Regions from separate parts of the Saccharibacillus brassicae genome, predicted to be linked through region 2. Evidence: riboswitches for the same ligand, from Rfam matches in the RefSeq annotation. Region 2 holds a riboswitch; each other region holds the start of a gene.
The links. Region 2 has a riboswitch for cyclic di-AMP ahead of secG (preprotein translocase subunit SecG). Riboswitches for the same ligand answer to the same signal wherever they lie in the genome.
Positions count from the first base shown of each region.

Region 1: it holds a riboswitch for cyclic di-AMP, as region 2 does, so the genes downstream of both, FFV09_RS14975 (C40 family peptidase) here and secG (preprotein translocase subunit SecG) in region 2, are expected to answer to the same signal.
Region 3: it holds a riboswitch for cyclic di-AMP, as region 2 does, so the genes downstream of both, FFV09_RS10755 (ubiquitin-like domain-containing protein) here and secG (preprotein translocase subunit SecG) in region 2, are expected to answer to the same signal.

Region 1 is NZ_CP041217.1:3,610,720-3,613,993, reverse strand. Features, by position in the region: gene FFV09_RS14995 (pseudouridine synthase) at 1-56, opposite strand, end outside; gene FFV09_RS14990 (NifU N-terminal domain-containing protein) at 224-502, opposite strand; gene FFV09_RS14985 (CYTH domain-containing protein) at 599-1,096, opposite strand; gene FFV09_RS14980 (aspartyl-phosphate phosphatase Spo0E family protein) at 1,270-1,425, opposite strand; cyclic di-AMP (ydaO/yuaA leader) riboswitch at 1,776-1,914, shown strand; gene FFV09_RS14975 (C40 family peptidase) at 1,916-2,386, shown strand; gene FFV09_RS14970 (ABC transporter ATP-binding protein) at 2,855-3,274, shown strand, end outside.
Region 2 is NZ_CP041217.1:2,725,478-2,728,751, forward strand. Features, by position in the region: gene murI (glutamate racemase) at 1-687, shown strand, start outside; cyclic di-AMP (ydaO/yuaA leader) riboswitch at 1,294-1,465, shown strand; gene secG (preprotein translocase subunit SecG) at 1,901-2,134, shown strand; gene rnr (ribonuclease R) at 2,381-3,274, shown strand, end outside.
Region 3 is NZ_CP041217.1:2,572,834-2,576,107, reverse strand. Features, by position in the region: gene rnmV (ribonuclease M5) at 1-271, opposite strand, end outside; gene FFV09_RS10755 (ubiquitin-like domain-containing protein) at 403-1,830, opposite strand; cyclic di-AMP (ydaO/yuaA leader) riboswitch at 2,220-2,458, opposite strand; gene FFV09_RS10750 (TatD family hydrolase) at 2,657-3,274, opposite strand, start outside.

The DNA.
Region 1 (3,274 bases), 890 kb from region 2:
TCCGTCTCCCGCCGCGAGCAGTAACCGCTCTCGCTCACGTATTTGTTGATGCGCATGCTCGTCCAACTTTCGTCTTCTCTATTGTAATAACCGGAAGCCGGCTGTTTGACTTCATTATAGATCCAAACAAAAACGTCTCCCGACCCGAAAGCGAAACCCAATGCCGTCGGAGGAGACGTTCGTCGATCAGGACGTCAAGGCTTCGGCAAGCGAAACCTGCGTCCTATGGATATACGCGTCGGAACGCTTCTTCGACCTGGGGCAGGATATCGTCCCAGCTTGCGTCCGGCAGTTTGCTGACCGTCACGAAGTCGCGCATGCCGAAAATGTTGTCCACGCCGTCGATTTCGACGAGCGCCGCAGCCAGCGGATGCTCGCTCGGCTCTCCCGCTTTGACCGACGTGCTTTTGGGACCTTCGAACAGAACGGAATCCGCTCCGACCCGAACCGAATTGGGATTAGGCGTTTGTTGAACATGAATTTGAACCGTGATAGTCCTCACCTCTTTCGTAAATTTGTCCGCCGGAAAGCGGACGAATTGGCTCTATTGTAACATATGGCCGCCCTGCGGCGCCGACTCTTTCGAAGCGGCCGGGCCTCAAGCGCGGTTTTGCAGTTCTTTCCACACTTTTTTGTTGCTGTATTCGCGCTTGGAACTGATATCCTCGCCGAACCAATCGGGTGGGGAGAACGCCTGCGCGTCTTCGAGCGACCCGAATTCGACTTCGGCCACCGTCAGGTCGAGCTGTTCGTACCGGTCCAGTTCGACCGTGAATCCGTTCCATTCCCCGGTCGTCCGGGTCTTCGTCAGCGGCACCGCTCCCGAAGCCCGGAACAGCTGGTCGTAGATGCTCTCGGTAATGGAGTATTCGATCTCTTCGCGGCTCATGCCGTTGCCCTGCTTGAACGTGTGCGTATATTCAACCTCGCCCGTATCGGCGTCGACCAGTCTGCGCACGCGCACCTCCTGCTGCTCGTCCAGCGCCAGGTAAGTCTGCTCGATCGTCTGCTGCGAGCGGCGCTGGAACGATCCGGCGGCGATCAGTTCTTCCGGCGTGCGATCCAACAAAAATTTGCGTTCGATTTCCGTTGCCATGCGGCTTCCTCCTCGTATGCCCGTATTTTCTTCTATAAGTATACCCCGAAAGATCGGGCCCCCGAAAGCCAAGAAGGCGATTTAACGGCAAACGCAAAAAAGCGCGTAGGCTACGCGCTTGAATAGAACAGTAAGCAGGCAAGCGTTCTCATAAAAAAACTTCACATGAACCGTCATGCGTTTTTGTAGCGTTCGTATTCGTTCAACCATTCGTCCAGCTTCTGCGACTGCACCAGCACCCGCTGATCGAGGAAACCGTATTCGTCGGCCAACTGATGGAGAATTCGACGCTGCCTTTCCATCTCATCTTGAATATCTTTGTTGTTCATCTCCAGGCCCTCCCGCTCGAGTCCTCTATACCATAAATCGGTAAAACAGCACCAATCCAAGAGATAAAATCCCAACATTTTAAATAATTTTTTTTGCGCACAGCTATTGCCGAATACGACGAAACTGCCGAAAAAGAAATATCAAACGCTGTTCGTTCGGGCTTTGCGAAACCTTCCGTACCGCCAATTGTAACAAATACGTGCGTTTTTCCCAGCAATAATTACAAATTTGTCACTTGTGTTTCGTTTTCAGCCTGTTATAATCATGCGATGTCGATAAGTTTTTTATGTTTTAAAGGAGCGTTTGACAAACCGATAGTCAGTAAGGTAGAGTATCAATAGTTACAAAATATTAATAAATGCCGAATTTCTTAACGCAAGAAAACGGGGGAACCATTTCGGGTGAATTATTCTTGTTTCAGAGGGAGTATAGGGAAATTCCTACCACCGAGCCCTTAGCTAACTCCGTAGGCATCAGGGGGAAAAATTTTTGAAGAAGCTTGTCATTTCCGTATTGGGAGCAGCCATTTTGTTTACGTCGGGGGCCACAAGTACATATGCCGCCAGCTCCGCACCACTTAACGCCGCAGTAAGTCAAGTCTCGGGCACGCCTTACAAATACGGCGGCACGACGACCTCAGGTTTCGATTGTTCCGGATTCACCCGATATATTTTCAAAAAGTTCGGCGTTTCGCTGGCCCGTACGGCTGCAAGCCAGGCTCAGCAGGGCACGACCGTATCCAAGTCCAATCTCCGCGTAGGGGATCTCGTCTTCTTCAACACGACGGGACGCGGAATTTCGCACGTCGGCTTCTACGTAGGCAACGGCAAGTTTGCCAATTCTTCGAGCAGCAAAGGCGTCAGCATCGCAAGCCTGTCCAATTCGTATTGGGGCAAACGCTACGTGACCGCCAAGCGCGTGACAAGCGACTGGTCTTACGGTCAAATGGTCCAGAGCTGATTTTCTCCGCACGTCTTCGTCTTCATCAACTCTCTCACATTCATCACACCCATATTCGCTTCAATCAACATCTTCCATTAACCCGTTCCTTCCGGCGCACGAGCCGGGGAACGGGTTTTATCGTCTCCGGGGACCGTTCCTTTTAATCAGATACTACATAGACGGACAGTCCGCCGGTTTGGTTGCATTTTCCGCGAACTTTTTTTGAACTTTTTTTCGATTTTGCCCTAACGGGCTTTTTTTGCTATAGTGAACCCATCTTTCCAAATGGGGTGACGAGGAGAATGTTCTGCCGCATCGTTCGAAGTAGCTAAGGATCGGGCCGGATCAAAACGCGTACCGGCTATCAAGGGGGCTCTCTGCCTTCTGATCGCATCCCTTGGTTTTACCACGATGATGCTGGACGGAACCTTCTCTTTTTGCTGCGTCCGCAGCGACTCATTCCCTTTTTGGAAGGCGGTTTTTGGTGTGTTAAAAAATAGCGTGTCCCTGTTCAAAAAACAAATCGTGCTGTACGTGCTGCTCGGCTTCGCCCTGCAGTTCGCTTCGGCTTACGGCATTCATACGTTTCAACGGCTGATCGACCGGATCTCGCTCTCCTCCGGCCTCGGCCAGTTAGGCAGCCTGCTGCTGCTCTACGGCGTGCTGCTCGGCGCGTGCGCCCTGCTGAACTACGCGGCGGAGTACCCGCAGACCCAGCTGCCGCGCGGCCTCACCGAGAAACTCAAGCTGCTGGCGCTCACCCGCCTCTCGAACATGGATTACCGCGCCTATCGCGATCTGGGCACGGGCGAGCTGATCCAGAGCATCGAGAACGGAGCGCAGGCCGGAGCGGGCATCGTGTACGGCTTTTACCTGCGCATCCTGCACGAACTGCTGCCGACGCTG
Region 2 (3,274 bases):
TTTTTCGCGGATACGCTGCATGTCCCTTACGGGCCGAAGACCAAAGAACAGGTGACGGAATACGTCTGCGAAGCGGCGGAGCGCATTTTGGGCCAAAGCGTCAAAGCACTCGTCATCGCGTGCAATACGGCGACCAGCGTAGCGGCGACCGAGCTGCGGCGCACCTACGACGTGCCCGTGATCGGGATGGAACCGGCGGTCAAGCCGGCCGTCGAGATGAACGGGGCGAGCGGGCGGCGCGTGCTGGTGCTGGCGACCGAACTGACGCTCAGCCAGGCCAAATACCGGGATCTGGTGTCGCGCGTGGACGATCTGGGGATCGTCGATTCGCTGCCGATGCCGGAACTCGTGGAATACTGCGAAGCGCTGAAGTTTGATCCGGCCGAGCTCGGTCCTTACTTTTTGCGCAAATTCGACCGGTTCGACCTAAGCCGCTACGGCACGCTGGTGCTCGGCTGCACGCATTACCCGTATTATGCGGAGCTGCTGGAACAGATTCTGCCGCCGCATATCCGGGTCATCGACGGAAGCGCCGGCACGGTGCGGAGAGTGGCGCGCGTTCTCGAAGAGCGCGGGCTGGCCGGCGGCGGAAGCGGGCGCGTGCGGTTCATGAACTCCGCGGACGATCCGGCCTATCAGGCCAAGCTTGAGCGCGCGTGGGCAATTTTGAACGGCGTAATGCTTTGAGATTTGAATAGGAAAAGAACCCGAAAGAATCAATAAAAAGCTCCCGCCGCGTACGGTCGGAGCCTTCACGGAAGCTGCGCGGACTTGCGATCCGCCTTTCCGATCTTCGAAGCCTGCGACTCGTCTCAGGCTTTTTTCTCGCGCCCGCGCAGGGCAAATCCCGCTCCGAACGAACGTCCCGCAAGGCCGGGCAGGATGCACAAAACGACTTCGTTTCCGCATATGAAAACGGTAACAAAATCCGCTTTTCGACCTAAACGGCCCATCAAGCTCCGGCAAAGTGCCGCAGGCTGCTTTTTCAGCCGCATTTTCAGAGCTAAATCGAGCAAACGGGAGGTTTTCCGCGAAAAGGAAAGATCCGGCTTCGTGGGAGATTCCAATGTCAGCTTTTAACGCCCAAACCCGCAAAAAACGCTCAGGTTCATCCTTTACACGAGGTGTCAGAAGGGGTTAAGATACGGTTCATAAAAGCAGCATATCACCGCGCGAGGCGCGGGAAAATTGCCGCTTCTTCCCGGACTTTCGAAGCTTGGCACATCGAACGTTCCGGCATGCCGCCCACTTTTCGGAAAGGATGATGAGATTCGTCACTCGAACACGAAGACCCAGATTAGACTGCTGAATTTTTCGATAAAAACGGGGGAACCGATCGAGACGCCGCGCAGGCGCTCATGGGGTGAAGCCTGACGCTCTCCGGTACGCCGGATCTGCGGCAGGCGGGGCGACTCTTGCGTCCCAATCCGTCAGCTAACCTCGTAAGCAGAGCAGGAGAGGTGACCTTTTTCGCATCTTTCGAAAACCAGGCCATTCTCACACGTCACACCGGAGCCACATCAGCAGAGGAGGAAAAAGCATGTCGGATGCCATGATCATCATGGCCATTCTGGTCCTTACGGCCGTATCCGCGGGATACATTCTCTGGACCGACCGTACGGTTCAAGCCAAAGAGCAGCGCCGTTAAGCGCGAGCTTGTCAGGGCCGTACGTCCCCATACCGTCAAATGAACCGAAGCCGCGCCGCGGGAGATCCAGCCGCCGCGCGGCTTCTTAATGTCCGCTTGCAGGGATCGCCCATTCTTTTCCGCATCCGGTCTGCCCTTGGTCGATTGTCAAATACCGAGAACTATGGTAGACTAAAAATGCTGTTTTCCATTTTAGAAACTCTGATTCAATCGATACAGGATACGCGGCTTACGCTTAGGAGGTTAAACGACATGGAAATCTTTCTGAAGGTAGTTCTCTTGATCTTTGCTGTCGGTGTGATCACGGTCGTACTGCTGCAAAAAGGCAAAAGCGCAGGCTTGGCCGGCGCAATTTCCGGCGGTGCGGAGCATCTGTTCGGCAAAAGCAAAGCTCGCGGCATGGACTTGGTGCTTGAGCGCACGACCGTCGTACTGGGTGCCGGATTCGTAATCATGGCGTTGTTGACTACGGCTCTGACCAACTAACCCGGCGATCGGGGCGGTTGGACTGCCCGGGAAGCCTTCGTTGATCCTTGGATTCAAGGGAGACGAGGGCTTTTTTTTGTATATATTCAAATAAATGCGTACGAAAAAGCAAGCAAGGATTAAGCATGCGCCAGCGCGGGTACTTTTAACGTATAATAGAGAATGTAGAAGAAAAAATCGAGCATTCGCGATCTGCAGCCGATCGGGCGGTCTGTAGGCAGCCGGAGCCATTTTGAGGTGATAACCATGATAACGGAAGATATGCTGCTGGGCTTTATGCGCGAGAGCGCCTACAAGCCGATGACGCACCAGGAACTGGAGCAACATTTCGGCATCGACGATGCGGAACAGTTTCGGGAGTTTATGAACATGCTCAACGGACTTGAAGAAGAAGGCAAGATCGTACTGACGCGTACCCAGTGCTATGGCGTACCGGAACGTATGGATTTGCTGCGCGGACGTTTGCAAACGCATGCCAAGGGCTTCGGTTTCCTGATTCCCGAGGATCGCGAACACGCGGACGTATACATTAACGCGAACGACATGCTGAGCGCGATGAACGGCGATACGGTGCTGATTCGCATCGCGTCGCGCCGTTCTTCGAACGGACGCATGGAAGGCGAAGTGGTGCGGGTCGTCAAGCGCGCCGTGACGCAGATCGTCGGCACGTACCAGGACGAGGAATCGTTCGGCTTCGTGCTTCCGGACGACAAGCGCATCACGCGCGACATCTTTATCCCGGCCGGACGGTCCGGAAGCGCGCTGAACGGCCAGAAGGTCGTCGTGAGCATTATCGCCTACCCGGAAGGCCGCGCGGCGGCCCAGGGCGAAGTTATCGAAGTGCTGGGCTATAACAGCGACCCGGGCGTCGACATCCTGTCGATCATCCGCAAGCACCAGCTGCCGGAGTCTTTCCCGGACGAAGTGCTCGAAGAAGCGGAGCAGGCGCCGGAGACGATCTCCGACGAAGAGATCAACAGCCAGGGCCGGCGCGACCTGCGCGGCAAGCAGATCGTCACGATCGACGGCGAAGACGCCAAAGACCTGGACGACGCGGTCAACGTGGAACGCCTTGAGAACGGCAACTACGTACTCGGCGTGCATATCGCGGACGTCGGCTATTATGTCAAAGAAAACTCC
Region 3 (3,274 bases), 150 kb from region 2:
CGATATCGCCTTTGCGCGTGGCATCGGCTTCGGGAATAAAAGCGTGCTTGCAGCCGGGCACTTTCTGTGCCACGATTTTGCGTATCCGTTCTCCCGCAAAATCCGGATCGGTCAAAATGATTACGCCCCGCCGCTCCATCGCCAGCTTGACGCGGCGAATTACCGCCGCCCCGATCGCCGACCCTCCGGTCTCGATCGTGTCCGCGTCGACCGCCCGCTTGATCGCGACCGTATCGTCGCGTCCTTCCACGACAATCATTTCTCTGATCATGTGTCCGCTCCTTTGGCTCTCATAACAAAAAGAAGAGGAGAACCTCCTCTTCTTCGGTTTCGTTTCCTATACGGTTGATTATAGCATCCGGCGGCCGTCAGCGTAAACGCCCGCTTCGGAAACGAACTTCGTTACGGCTTGTTCGGTCCGATCACGTAAATCGTCAGACCGGATTTGCGGCCAAAGTTCAGCGCCGCTCCGAGGCTGTCGTAGTACATGTCGATCTTCTTGCCTTTGATCGCGCTGCCTGTGTCTTCCGCTTTGCGGTATCCGTATCCTTCGATATAGACCCACCATCCGAGCGGAATTACGTTCGGATCGACAGCGATCGTACGGCCTTCGGCCACGGTCGTGCCCGTTGCGGTGCGCGTTCCGATACCCGGTTGTTCCGAAGAATAAGCGGTAGCGGCCACGCCGGTCAGCACGGTTTTATATTCGAATCCTTTGGCGGACGAGGAAGACTTGGCGGAGGCCGCTTTGGCCGACGGTTTGGCGGCGGCTGCCGGCGCAAACGTCTTCTCGACGACCGGCTCTTTCGTGCCGACGGCGATGATCTCGTCCTGCTTTTCGGTTTTGACTTTTTTGTCGACGACGTACTTGGTTACGAATTCTCCGTCTTGATACACCTTTTCGACCTTGTGGACCACGACGCCTTCGACGCCGGCCTGGACCGTTTTGGTTTTGCCTTTCAGCAGCGAGGAGTCTTCTTTTTCAATCGTCTTGTACGGTACTTTGACTTCCTGATCGGCCGTGAACTTGTTGATGCGGTACACGGACACGTCGGCGTTCTCCGTCAATGGAGCCGTAGCGCCCGGATACACTTTGTCGTGTTCGCCCAGCTCGATGTCCATCGCGGACAGCGCGCCTTCAACCGTTCTTTCGGTCGTCAGGGTCTTTTGCGATTCTCCGCCTACCGTCAGGTTGATCGGAATGGCGGTCGTAATCGCGATCTTGCTGTCCGCTTCGACGGCGGCGCTCAGCGGTACGGAGATCTTGTCGTGCGCGCTGAACGGGATTTCCCATCCTTCAAGCGCCGCGGCTACCGTTTTCTCGGCGGTATAGGCCTGCTTGCTTTTGCCGTCGACGGATACCGTGACCGGCACGGCCGTGGTGATGTTCACCGCTCCGCCGTTTTGGACGGGGGAGCTGACCGGTACCGAGATTTTATCGAATTGGCCGAGCTCGACGTCCCAGCTTGCGAGCGCCGCGGCTACCGTTTTCTCGGTCGTGAAGCGCTTCTCGCTTTTCTCGTCGATCGTCAAGGTGACGGGTACGGCTGTCGTGATCGCGATGCGATCGCCGTCCTGAACCGAAGCGCCGAGCGCCATCGATACGTCATCTTGAGGCTTCAGGCTGAGCGAATGCTCGTCCAGCAGTTCCTGAAGGCTGCCTTTATGCGTGCTTACCGCTTGTTCTTTTCCGTCTACGATCAGCACAATATGCTTCTCGGCCTGTGCATACAGTCCGAGCAGTACCATCGTCACGACTGCGACGACGAATAGTGCGACACCCAAAATTTGAAGCCCGTTCTGGCGTTTCCAACGCCAAGCGTAAGTCATGCTGGATGATCGTGAACCATGGGTGTCTTCTTTGGTGAAAATTCCCACTCTTCCGTCCTCCTCCATAGCCCCGCCGTCAAGTGCATACATAGAAAAATTGACGCGACTACTTGCTATTTTTTCGTAGAAACGGGCAGCGCAAAAAGCGTGCTTCCCGTATGTTCCTCCCGATTCCGATCGGAGAACACGTCTCTACGTTCATCCCGGTCTAAAAGTTCAGCCTTGAATCCCACCCTTATGTACGCTGTTCCCTCCGGCAGAACTGCCATAAAACAAAAGAAGCCTGTGGAAAGAGCGGCTTAAGAAAACTTAAGAGGACTCTTCCGCGGGCTTCCCTCTTATAAAATCGACAAGTTGACGATCTGAGGAAAACATAAGGCGCGTGGCTGCCTCTCTCTTATTGTGCGCTTACGAGGTTAGCTGTCGGGTTCGGACGAAGAGAGTCGTCCTATGTCGGTTCTTCCGCTCATGGCGAGAAGACCTCCAATTCACCCCGTAGACCCAGTTGAAAAGGAATCGACCACGGGCTGCTTTCGCCGAACGGTGAGTTCGGAAATCATAATCGGCAGACCGCTTCGGGTTCCCCCGTTCTTCGTCATTCCTGACGAAGATTCAGCGAGACGGTACATGAATTTGTCGGATTAACCGAACATACGGCCGGATTAATCACTGACAAGATAATAGCTTTTTTCACACTTGTTTGTAAAGCTGCTCGTTTTGACGTATTTCAGAGTAAAAGGTTAAAAATTTGTAATCTTCTGCCCTTTTTTGGACCTAAGAGATTAATATCTCGTAAATACTCTTCTTTTCACCGCATTTGCTCTCTTTAAGAACCGATACCAAAAAGTTTATTCGCATTTTTCATTGTCTGTTCGGCAATTTCTTCCAGAGAAATTCCTTTTAGCTGGGCGGCTGTCTCGGCGACGAGGCGAACATAAGCGGTCTCGTTGCGCTTTCCGCGGTACGGATGCGGCGTCAAATACGGCGCATCCGTCTCGATCAGCAGCCGGTCCATCGGCGTCTTCTCAAGCACCTCTTTGGGCTGCTTGGCGTTCTTGAAAGTGACCGGTCCGCCGAACGAGAGATGGAAGCCCAGGTCGAGGCAGATTTTGGCCGTTTCCCAGCTGCCGGAGAACGCATGCATGATGCCGCCGACTTCCGAAGCGTTCTCTTCCTTGAGGATTCGGATCGTGTCTTCGTGGGCTTCGCGGTTGTGGATCACGATCGGCAGCTTGACCCGTTTCGCCAGCGCGATCTGCTCCCGCAGCACCCGATGCTGAACGTCTTTGGGCGATTTGTCCCAGTGGTAATCGAGCCCGATCTCGCCGATCGCCACCACTTTCTCGTGAGCACAGAGCGATTCGATCCATTCCAGGTCGCCTTCCTGCATATCGATCGCATCGACGGGATGCCAGCCGATCGCCGCATAGACGAACGGGTACTT